3 regions of the Bradyrhizobium guangdongense genome follow, and region 1 is predicted to be linked to each of the others. Evidence: predicted binding sites of a transcription regulator. Region 1 holds the regulator's gene; each other region holds the start of a gene.
The links. The regulator PhoB, encoded in region 1, activates phosphate uptake and scavenging genes when phosphate is short. The targets are predictions, from matches to a motif close to TGTCATNNANCTGTCAT.
Positions count from the first base shown of each region.

Region 2: ugpB (sn-glycerol-3-phosphate ABC transporter substrate-binding protein UgpB) is a predicted target of PhoB. The motif match lies at 1,457-1,473, and genes of this name have one in related genera.
Region 3: phnC (phosphonate ABC transporter ATP-binding protein) is a predicted target of PhoB. The motif match lies at 1,681-1,697, and genes of this name have one in related genera.

Region 1 is NZ_CP030051.1:7,194,214-7,197,484, forward strand. It holds gene X265_RS34465 (aspartate aminotransferase family protein) at 1-101, opposite strand, end outside; gene X265_RS34470 (GcrA family cell cycle regulator) at 558-1,070, shown strand; gene phoB (phosphate regulon transcriptional regulator PhoB) at 1,187-1,894, opposite strand; gene phoU (phosphate signaling complex protein PhoU) at 1,917-2,633, opposite strand; gene pstB (phosphate ABC transporter ATP-binding protein PstB) at 2,645-3,271, opposite strand, start outside.
Region 2 is NZ_CP030051.1:109,476-112,746, reverse strand. It holds gene ugpA (sn-glycerol-3-phosphate ABC transporter permease UgpA) at 1-24, opposite strand, end outside; gene ugpB (sn-glycerol-3-phosphate ABC transporter substrate-binding protein UgpB) at 73-1,392, opposite strand; gene X265_RS00475 (CaiB/BaiF CoA transferase family protein) at 1,619-2,836, opposite strand; gene X265_RS00470 (organic hydroperoxide resistance protein) at 3,010-3,271, opposite strand, start outside.
Region 3 is NZ_CP030051.1:1,005,734-1,009,004, forward strand. It holds gene X265_RS04810 (alpha-D-ribose 1-methylphosphonate 5-triphosphate diphosphatase) at 1-975, opposite strand, end outside; gene X265_RS04815 (LbetaH domain-containing protein) at 972-1,622, opposite strand; gene phnC (phosphonate ABC transporter ATP-binding protein) at 1,800-2,609, shown strand; gene phnD (phosphonate ABC transporter substrate-binding protein) at 2,668-3,271, shown strand, end outside.

The DNA of each region.
Region 1 (3,271 bases):
TCGCCGTTGGTCGCGATCAACCAGACGCCTTCGCCGCGCTCAAAACCGATGTCGGCCCTGGCGAAAACGGGGAGCAAATGCGGCGCTGCGCTGCTGGTCATGACGATCACTTGATTGTTGCGGACGGTGAAGGGTGCATTGCGCAACGCACCATTGACCGGCCCGGAAAACGAAACGTGCCGCCTTTTAAGGGCGGCACGCGCGACTATCTTAGGCCTGGTGAAACCGGTGTCAATGCCGCCCGGAAAGCCTCGCGAAACGCTGATTCCGTAGTCTTGCGGTGGCGTTTTTGCGGGAATTTCGCCACGGAACATGTGGAAGCGAGTCGGCGGACTCTTGCGCGTGAGTCGCGCCATATTGTAGCGTTTGGCTTGTCAGATACGACATCTCGTGCAGCAGTCCTGATCCCAGAAGTCCTCATGTACCGGCGTAAACGTTCGGGCGCATCTCGCGCGCCCGGCGAGCCTTAAGGGATTCTGACGGCACGGGTTTTTCGAGACTTAGGCATTCGTCGTGCCGCCCCGAAGATGGCGGCGCGCGGCGAAGGAAAGGGTGCAATGACGGTTTTGACCTGGTCCGACGATCGCGTCGAGCAGCTGAAAAAGCTCTGGGAGGCCGGACTTTCGGCCAGCCAGATCGCCGCCGAGCTTGGGAATGTCACCCGTAACGCCGTGATCGGCAAGGTGCACAGGCTCGGCCTGTCCGGCCGCGCCAAGAGCCCGACGTCGGCAGCTCCACGGCCGCGCAAGGCGCGGCCCGCGCAGCACATGATGCGGGTGAGCCGGCCGATGGCGCGCGGCAACACCGCGCTGGCGCAGGCCTTCGAGGTCGAGGTCGAGGCAGAGCCCGTCACCTACGACAACGTGGTGCCGATGAGCCAGCGGCTGTCGCTGCTCGAGCTGAACGAGGCCACGTGCCACTGGCCGGTCGGCGATCCCTCGAGCCCGGATTTCTTCTTCTGCGGCGGCAAGGCGCTGTCCGGCCTGCCCTACTGCGCCCAGCACTCGCGGGTTGCGTATCAGCCGGCCGCCGATCGCCGGCGTGCGCCGGCGAAGCCGGGCGCGCGGTGAGCTGAACGAATTTAGCTGACAACGACGACAGCCGTGACACGATCACGGCTCAACGGACTCGGTGTCGGCGACGGCTGAGACCGCCGCAGCCGTCGTACGCACTCACCTGCGCAAACCTACGTCTGCTCGGCCTTCGCAAAGCGATCGTCCAGCGCATAGCCGGCACCGCGGACGGTGCGGATGGGGTCCTGCTCGCGGCCGAGATTGAGCAGCTTGCGCAGCCGGCCGATATGAACGTCGACGGTGCGCTCGTCGATATAGATGTCGCGGCCCCAGACGCTGTCGAGCAGCTGCTCGCGCGAGAACACGCGGCCGGGATGCTCGAGGAAGAACTCCAAAAGTCGATATTCGGTCGGGCCGAGATCGATCGGCCGGCCCGAGCGCGCCACGCGGCGCTTCTCGCGATCAAGCTCGATGTCGCCGAAGGCGAGGACGGTTGCGAGCCGCTCGGGGCTTGCGCGGCGCAGCAGGCCCTTCACGCGAGCGAGCAGCTCGGGCACCGAGAACGGCTTGACGATGTAATCGTCGGCGCCGGTGGCGAGCCCCCGCACCCGCTCGCTCTCCTCGCCGCGCGCGGTGAGCATGATGATCGGCAGCTGCTTGGTGTCGGACCGCGTCCGCAGCCGGCGGCACAGCTCGATGCCCGACAGCCCCGGCAGCATCCAGTCGAGCACGATCAGATCGGGGATGTGCTCCTTGAGACGGGTGTCGGCGTCGTCGCCGCGCATCACCGTCTCGACGTCATAGCCGTCGCCTTCGAGGTTGTAGCGGAGAAGCTCGGTCAGAGCTTCCTCGTCCTCAACCACCATAATGCGTGCGCCCATCGGGTCGTCGCTCCTTGCGTAATCAGGTGTTCGGGACCGTCGTGGCGAACGTCGTCATGTCGCCCTTCGGCCGCTTGTCGGTGATGGCCTGGCCTTCGATCATGTAGAACACGGTCTCGGCGATATTGGTGGCGTGGTCGCCGATCCGCTCGATGTTCTTGGCGCAGAACATCAGGTGGATGCAGAACGAGATGTTGCGCGGATCCTCCATCATGTAGGTGAGGAGCTCGCGGAACAGGGAGGTGCAGATGGCGTCGACCTCCTCGTCCCCCTTCCACACCGCCATCGCCGCCGGCAGATCATGCGCCGCATAGGCGTCCAGCACCGACTTGACCTGCTGCTGCACGAGGTCGGTCATGTGCTCGAGGCCGCGGAACAGCTTGAGCGGATGGAAGTCGGTCTCCAGCGCCGCGACGCGCTTGCCCATGTTCTTGGCGAGGTCGCCGATGCGCTCGAGATCGGTGGCAACGCGCATCGCGCCGACGATCTCGCGCAGATCGACCGCCATCGGCTGGCGGCGCGCGATGGTGAGCACGGCGCGCTCCTCGATCTTCCTCTGCAGCGTGTCGAGCTCGGCGTCGATGGTGACGACCCGCTGACCGAGCGCGACGTCGCGGCGGATCAGCGCATCGACGGAATCGACGATCATGCGCTCGGCGATGCCGCCCATCTCGGCGACCAGACGGGTGAGCTCCTGGAGGTCGGTGTCGAAGGCCTTTGCGGTATGTTCAGAACCCATGTTCCGTCTCCTCAGCCGAACCGGCCGGTGATGTAATCCTGCGTACGCCGGTCGGATGGCGACGTGAAGATCTTGCTGGTGTCGTCGAACTCGATCAGCTCGCCGAGATACATGAAGGCGGTCTTGTCGGAGACGCGGGCCGCCTGCTGCATGTTGTGGGTGACGATCGCGATCGTGTAGTTCTCCGACAGTTCCTGGATCAGCTCCTCGACCTTGGCGGTCGAGATCGGATCGAGCGCCGAGCAGGGCTCGTCGAACAGGATCACCTCGGGCCGCACCGCGACGGTGCGGGCGATGCAGAGCCGCTGCTGCTGGCCGCCGGAAAGCGACAGGCCGGAGGCGTTGAGCTTGTCCTTGACCTCGTTCCACAGCGCGCCGCCGCGCAGCGCCTTCTCGACGCGGTCGTCCATCTCGGACTTCGAGATCTTCTCGTAGAGGCGGATGCCGAAGGCGATGTTCTCGTAGATCGTCATCGGGAACGGCGTCGGCTTCTGGAACACCATGCCGACGCGGGCGCGCAGCAGGTTGAGGTCGAGCTTGGGGTCGAGGATGTTGGTCTGGTCGAGCATCAACTGGCCGGTGACGCGCTGGCCCGGATAGAGGTCGTACATCCGGTTGAAGATGCGCAGCAGGGTCGA
Region 2 (3,271 bases), 370 kb from region 1:
TTTGAAAATGGCCTGCTTCTGCATGGTGCCGGGTGAGCGGCAGGCCGGACTACCGGCCTGCCGCTCATCGCCTCACTTCGTCGCGGTTTTTTCGAACTGACGTAGCATCGTGTTGCCGCGCTCGACGGCGGAGTCCAGCGCCTGCTTCGCCGTCTTCTTGCCGGCCAGCGCCTGCTCGATCTCTTCCGACCAGACATCACGCAGCTGGACCATGTTGCCGAGGCGCAGACCGCGGGAGTTCTCGGTCGGCTCCTTGTTGGTCAGCTCGAGCAGCGGGGTCTCGAGATAGGGCTGATCCTTGTAGAAGCCCTCGGCCTTGGCCTTCTCGTAGGCCGCCTTGGTGATCGGCAGATAGCCCGATTCCTTGTGGATCCAGACCTGGCGGTCGGTGTCCGAGAGGAACGTCAAGAATTTCGCGACGCCCTTGTATTCCTCGGCCGACTTGCCGCCCATGATCCAGAGCGAGGCGCCGCCGATGATCGAGTTCTGCGGCGCGCCCTTGACGTCAGGATAGTACGGCATCGGCGCGGCGGTGAAGGCGAACTTGGCCTGCGCCTTGACGTTGCCGAAGAAGGACGACGAGGTCAGGTAGATCGGGCATTCGCCTGACGTGAAGCGGCCTTCGCCGGTGTTGGTGCGGCCGGCGTAATCGTAGGTCTTGTCCTTCTGCAGCTCGACGAGGTTCTCGAGGTGCTTGACCTGGAGCGGGCCGTTGAACTCGAGCTTGGTGTCGAAGCCGTCGAGGCCGTTGGCCTTGGTCGCAAGCGGCACGTTGTGCCAGGCCGAGAGCTGCTCGAGATTGACCCAGGTGACCCACGAGCCGGAGAAGCCGCAGGTCGCATAGCCAGCAGCCTTCAGCTTCTTGGCGTCCTCGAAAACTTCCGGCCAGGTCTTCGGGACCGCTGCGATATTGGCCTTCTTCAATGCGTCGAGATTGACCCACATGACGGTCGACGAGGAGTTGAAGGGGAAGGACAGCATCTCGCCCTTCGAGGTCGAATAGTAGCCGGTGATCGCAGGCAGATAGGCCTTGGGATCGAACTTCTCGCCGGCTTCCTGCATCAGCTTGTAAACGGGCTTCACGGCGCCGGTCGCGGCCATCATGGTCGCGGTGCCGACCTCGAACACCTGCATGATGTGCGGGGCATTGCCGGCGCGGAACGCCGCGATGCCGGCGTTCATGGTGTCGGGATAGCTGCCCTTGTAGGTCGGGACGACCTTGTAGTCGCTCTGCGATGCGTTGAAGTCGTTGGCGAGCTTGACGATGACGTCGTTGTTCGCGCCGGTCATCGCGTGCCACCACTGGATTTCAGTGACGGCCAGCGCAGGCGAAGCGCCCAGACCCAGCGTGAGTGCAACAGCGGCAGCCGCTCCAAAATGTCGAAGAGCCATCAAGTAAACCTCCCTTGGCCGTCCTTTGGCCGTCAAAAAGAAGCGCTTGCGCTAGCAGCGCCATATGACGTTCACATGACTGTGTAAGCGGCCGAAACGAAAGCGGCAAGCGCTGGAAAAGGGAAGCCATCAAATAGGCGAACGCGCCCGCGCGCAGCCGCATCCGTTGGCGGTGCACATGCGTGCCCCCGCCGCACTGCGGCATGTTTGATGAGGAGGTAAGGCCCTAGCGCTTGCGCTCGGGGCCGCAGACTACACCTTGCGCGATCATCGCGTCGATGTCCGCCTTTGAGTAGCCGAACTCGCCCAGCACCTCCTGGGAGTGCTGGCTGAACTTCGGCGGCAGACGGCGCAGGCTCGGCTTGCTGCGATCGAGCCGGATCGGCGAGGCGACGCCCTTGTACCAGTCCTTCTCGATGATATCGCCGCGCGCGATCGTGTGCGCATTGGTCAGCGCCTGGTCGATCTTCTGCACGGGCCCTGCCGGTAGGCCGGCGGCGAGCAGGCGATTGCACAGCGGCTCGGCCTCATGCTGGCTGAACACGGCCGCAAGTTCGGCGCGCAGCGCCTCGCGATTGGCGATGCGGTCCTTGTTGCGGGCGAAGCGCGGGTCAGTGCCGAGCTCGGGCTTGCCGATTTCCTTGCAGAGCTTACGGAAGGTGCCGTCATTGCCGACGCCGATGAAGATGTTGTCGGTCTTGGTCGGGAAGATCGCGTAAGGCACAAGGTTCGGGTGCTCGTTGCCGGTGAGCGAGGGCGGCTTGCCATGCATGAAATAATTCGCGGTGTGCGGATGCATGATGGCAAGGCCGGTCTCGTAAAGCGTCGTCTCCAGGAACTGGCCCTTGCCCGAGCGCTGCCGCTCCGACAGCGCCATCAGGATGCCGATCGCCGCATAAAGCCCCGTGGTGATGTCGACCAGCGGCACGCCGATCCGCATCGGTCCGCTCTCGACCGAGCCGGTTGCCGCGATCATGCCGGTCATGGCCTGGATGATGGCATCATAGCCGGGATTGCCGCCGCGCGGGCCGTCGGCGCCGAAGCCGCAGATCCGGCAATGCACGAGGCGCGGGAATTTTTCGCGCAGCACATCGTTGCCGATGCCCCATTTCTCCAGCGTGCCCGGCTTGAAATTCTCGATCAGGACGTCGGCGGTCTCCAGCATCTTGAGCAGTACGACGCGACCGCCTTCGGAAGCGAGATCGAGGCCGATCGAGCGCTTGTTTCGGTTGATACCGATGAAATAGGCCGCGTCTTCCTCGTGGAAGGGAGGGCCCCATTCGCGCACCTCGTCGCCCGCGGGCGGCTCGACCTTGATCACGTCGGCGCCATGGTCGGCGAGGATCTGGGTGCAGTAGGGACCGCCGAGCACGCGCGTGAGGTCGATGACGCGCAGTCCGCTCATTGCGCCCAATGCTGCTCCAGAACTGGCGGCTTCAGTCATGCCTTCGCTTCCCTTGTCGATATTCGACCACAGGCCTAGCGAGGTTTTTTTATGCCAGCAATGGGCTGCCGCGTAGGGCCGCATGCGCGCCGCCGCGCAATCCCGCGATGTGGGAAATCTCGCGGAGGCGGCCGACCCGAGGGGGATCTCGGGCCAGCCGATCCGCCGTCGGATCAGACGACCGTCAGGCGGACGTCGACATTGCCGCGCGTCGCGTTGGAGTACGGGCACACCTGGTGCGCCTTCGCGACCAGCGCCTCGGCGTCCGCGCGGGCAAGACCCGGCAGCGAGACGGCGAGATCGATGTCGAGGCCGAAGCCGCCTTCCGAGCGCGGGCCGATGCCGACGGTCGAGGTCACGGAGGTATCGGCCGGGACCTTCGGGCCGCCCTGCGAGGCCACGAATTTCATCGCGCCGATGAAGCAGGCGGCATAG
Region 3 (3,271 bases), 1.3 Mb from region 1:
CCAGGCCTCGCCCAGCGGCAGCACGCCGTCCGCGGCGAGGCGGAACGCGGCGAGCAGCGGAGCGGGGTAATAGTAGTCCGAGGCCAGCACGGAGCAGAGCCCCTTGGCGATCATGTCCGATGCCTTGGTCCAGCCGGTGTGGCTGCCGCCCCGCACGACGTTCGGCGCGCCGTAGACGATGTCGTCGCCGGCGGCCGCGGCTTCGCGCGCGGTCTCCTCGTTGATTGGAAACTCGGCGAGCGTCACGCCCATGGTACGAAACTCCCGGCGCATCACCAGCGTCGCGTCGTCATGCGAGAGCATCCGCACCTCGGCGGCGCGCGCCGCCGCGGCCAGTCGGGCGATCGAGGCCGGAACATCGGCCGCACGCGACACGATACGCGCAACCAGCTTGTCGAACGCCGCGCTCGACAGTCCGGTGCGCTCCACCATGCGGTTGCGTTTGCGCGGCTTGGCCATGTCGCCGACGGTGCCGTCCATGTGATCGTTGAAGGCGAACAGGTCGACGCGGCCCTCGGCGAGCCACTGGCCGATCTCTGCCTCGGCATCGAGATTGTAGGTCTCATGCCGCAAATGGAAGCGGGTGTCGGCGGCGAAATGCGGACGCTGCCGCTCGATCGCCTCGAGCAGACGTCGCGCGTTGTCGCCGCTGCGCAAGCCGGGCTCCCACGACCAGGTCGTGGCGTGGAAAACCGTCGTGATGCCGTTGCTGATGACCTGGCGGTCCGTCTCCGCCAGTGCCACGTCGATCGGGAAATCGACGCCGGCGCGCGGCATCATCTGCCGCTCGAACGCGTCACCGTGCAGATCCACGATGCCGGGGAGCACCAGCAGATTGCGCGCATCGATCGCGAGCCGCGCCCGGCCGCGCGGGGCATCGATCTGAGCAATGTCGGTACTGGACACCGCGAGGGATGTCTCGACGAGCTCGGAGCCGATCAGGGTCCGGCCGCCTTCAAGGAAAATGTCTGTCACGCGACCGCGCTTCGTTTGGTGGAAGATGAACCTGCTTCGTATGCTGCCAGGAATTCTTCAATCGAGAGCTTGCGAAAATCGGGCAGTGCTGCACGCAATTTGTCGTGATCCCAGTCCCACCAGGCCAGCTCCGCGAGCCGTCCGGCAATCTCCTCGGAGAACCGGCGCCGAACGATGCGCGCCGGATTCCCCGCGACGATGGTGTAGGCCGGTACGTCCTTGGTGACGATGGCGCCGGCCGCAATCACGGCGCCGGTGCCGATGTTGCGGCCGGGCAGCACGATCGCGCCATGTCCGATCCAGACGTCATGGCCGATACGGACATGATGCTGCCGCCGCCAATCAAAGAATTCGGCGTCATCGCTCTCGCTCGGGAAGTAAGCACTGGAGCGGTAGGTGAAGTGGGCCTGCGTGGCGCGGTGCATCGGGTGATTGCCGGGATTGATACGGGTCATCGCCGCGATCGAGCAGAACTTTCCGATCGTCGTGTAAGTGATCTGCGCGTCGTTGACGACATAGGAGTAATCGTCCATCGCCACTTCATGCAGGATCGTGCGAGCGCCCACCTCCGTGTATGCGCCGAGCCGCGTATCGTGCAGCTTCGCGGAAGGATCGATGGTCGGCTCGACCGATAGCACCTTGGCCATGTTGCATCCGGGCGTTCGAGGGCGGGCGTCCCTCTTCGAGTCGCTTGATGACGATGTCGTGACGCGACGATGACAGGGGATGAGATGTGCTGGATCGCCGCACTGCGGTCTCGGTGTCACACAAGTGTTAAGCACGCGCGTTAGCGGTTGGCTCCAGCTGCTACTCGGGAGCTCTGCATGCTGGTGTTGGAAGGTCTGACGTGCCGCTTCGGCGCAAAAGCCGCGGTGGACGACGCTTCGTTTCAAGTCGCTCCCGGCAGCTTCGTCGGTGTGATCGGGCGCTCCGGTGCCGGCAAGTCGACCCTGCTGCGAACCATCAACCGTCTGGTGACGCCGACCCAGGGCCGCATCCTGTTCGACGGCCTCGACGTCACCTCCTTGCGCGGCGGGGAGCTGCGGCAGTGGCGGGCGCGCTCGGCGATGATCTTCCAGCAGTTCAACCTGGTCGGCCGGCTGGACGTGCTGACCAACGTGCTGATGGGGCGTCTCGCCACCATGCCGGCCTGGCGGGCGCTGTCGCAGCTCTGGTCCGAGCAGGACAAGGCGCTGGCGATGTCGGCGCTCGAACAGTTCGACATCGCCGCGCTCGCCGCGCAGCGTGCCGACCAGCTCTCCGGCGGCCAGCAGCAGCGCGTCGCGATCGCCCGCGCCCTGGTGCAGCAGCCCGACATCATCCTCGCCGACGAGCCGATCGCCTCGCTCGATCCGCGCAATACCAAGATCGTCATGGATGCGCTGCTGCGCATCAACAAGCATTTTGGCATCACCGTGCTCTGCAATCTGCATTCTCTCGACCTGGCGCGCGGCTATTGCGACCGCCTGATCGGCATGGCGGCGGGCCGCGTGGTGTTCGACGGCGCGCCGTCGGCGCTGACCGATCTCGTCGCGCGCGAGCTTTACGATCTCGAAGCCGCCGACGTCATGGGCGCCACGCCTGCGCCGATGCCCCAGGGCGTTCCAGCGCTCGGAACGGCCGCGGCGGCCTGAGCGACGTCGCGCTACTTGCTTTCGTACGAACCGACCTTAACCAAAGAAGGGGCTAACGATGATCACTCGCAGACTGGTTCTTGCCGGCGCAGCCGCGCTGACCTTTGCCGGATCCGCTTCCGCCGAAGACTGGCGGGCGAAATATCCGGAAATCACCTTCGCCGCGATTCCGGCCGAGAACGGCTCGGGCGTGACCGAGCGCTACGCTCCCTTCATCAGCTATCTGTCGAAGGAGCTCGGCGTCAAGGTGACGCTGCGCGTCGCCAACGACTACGCTGCCCTCATCGAAGGCCAGCGCGCCGGCAACATCCAGATCGGCTATTACGGTCCGGCCTCCTTCGCGCGCGCCCGTCTCACCGGCGTCAAGACCGACGCCTTCGTCATCGACGTCAACTCCGACGGTTCGAAGGGCTACTATTCCGTCTTCTACGTTCTGGCGAAGTCGCCCTACCAGAAGATCGAGGACCTCAAGGGCAAGAATCTCGGGCTTGTCGATCCGAATTCCACGTCCGGCAACAACATGCCCCGCTTCAAGCTGAACGCGATGGGCATCGATCCCGACGCCTATTTCTCCAAGGTCGTCTTCACCGGCAGCCACGAGAACGCCGTTCTCGCGCTGGCCCAGGGCACCGTCGACGTCGCCGCCAATTGGTGGAACGCGG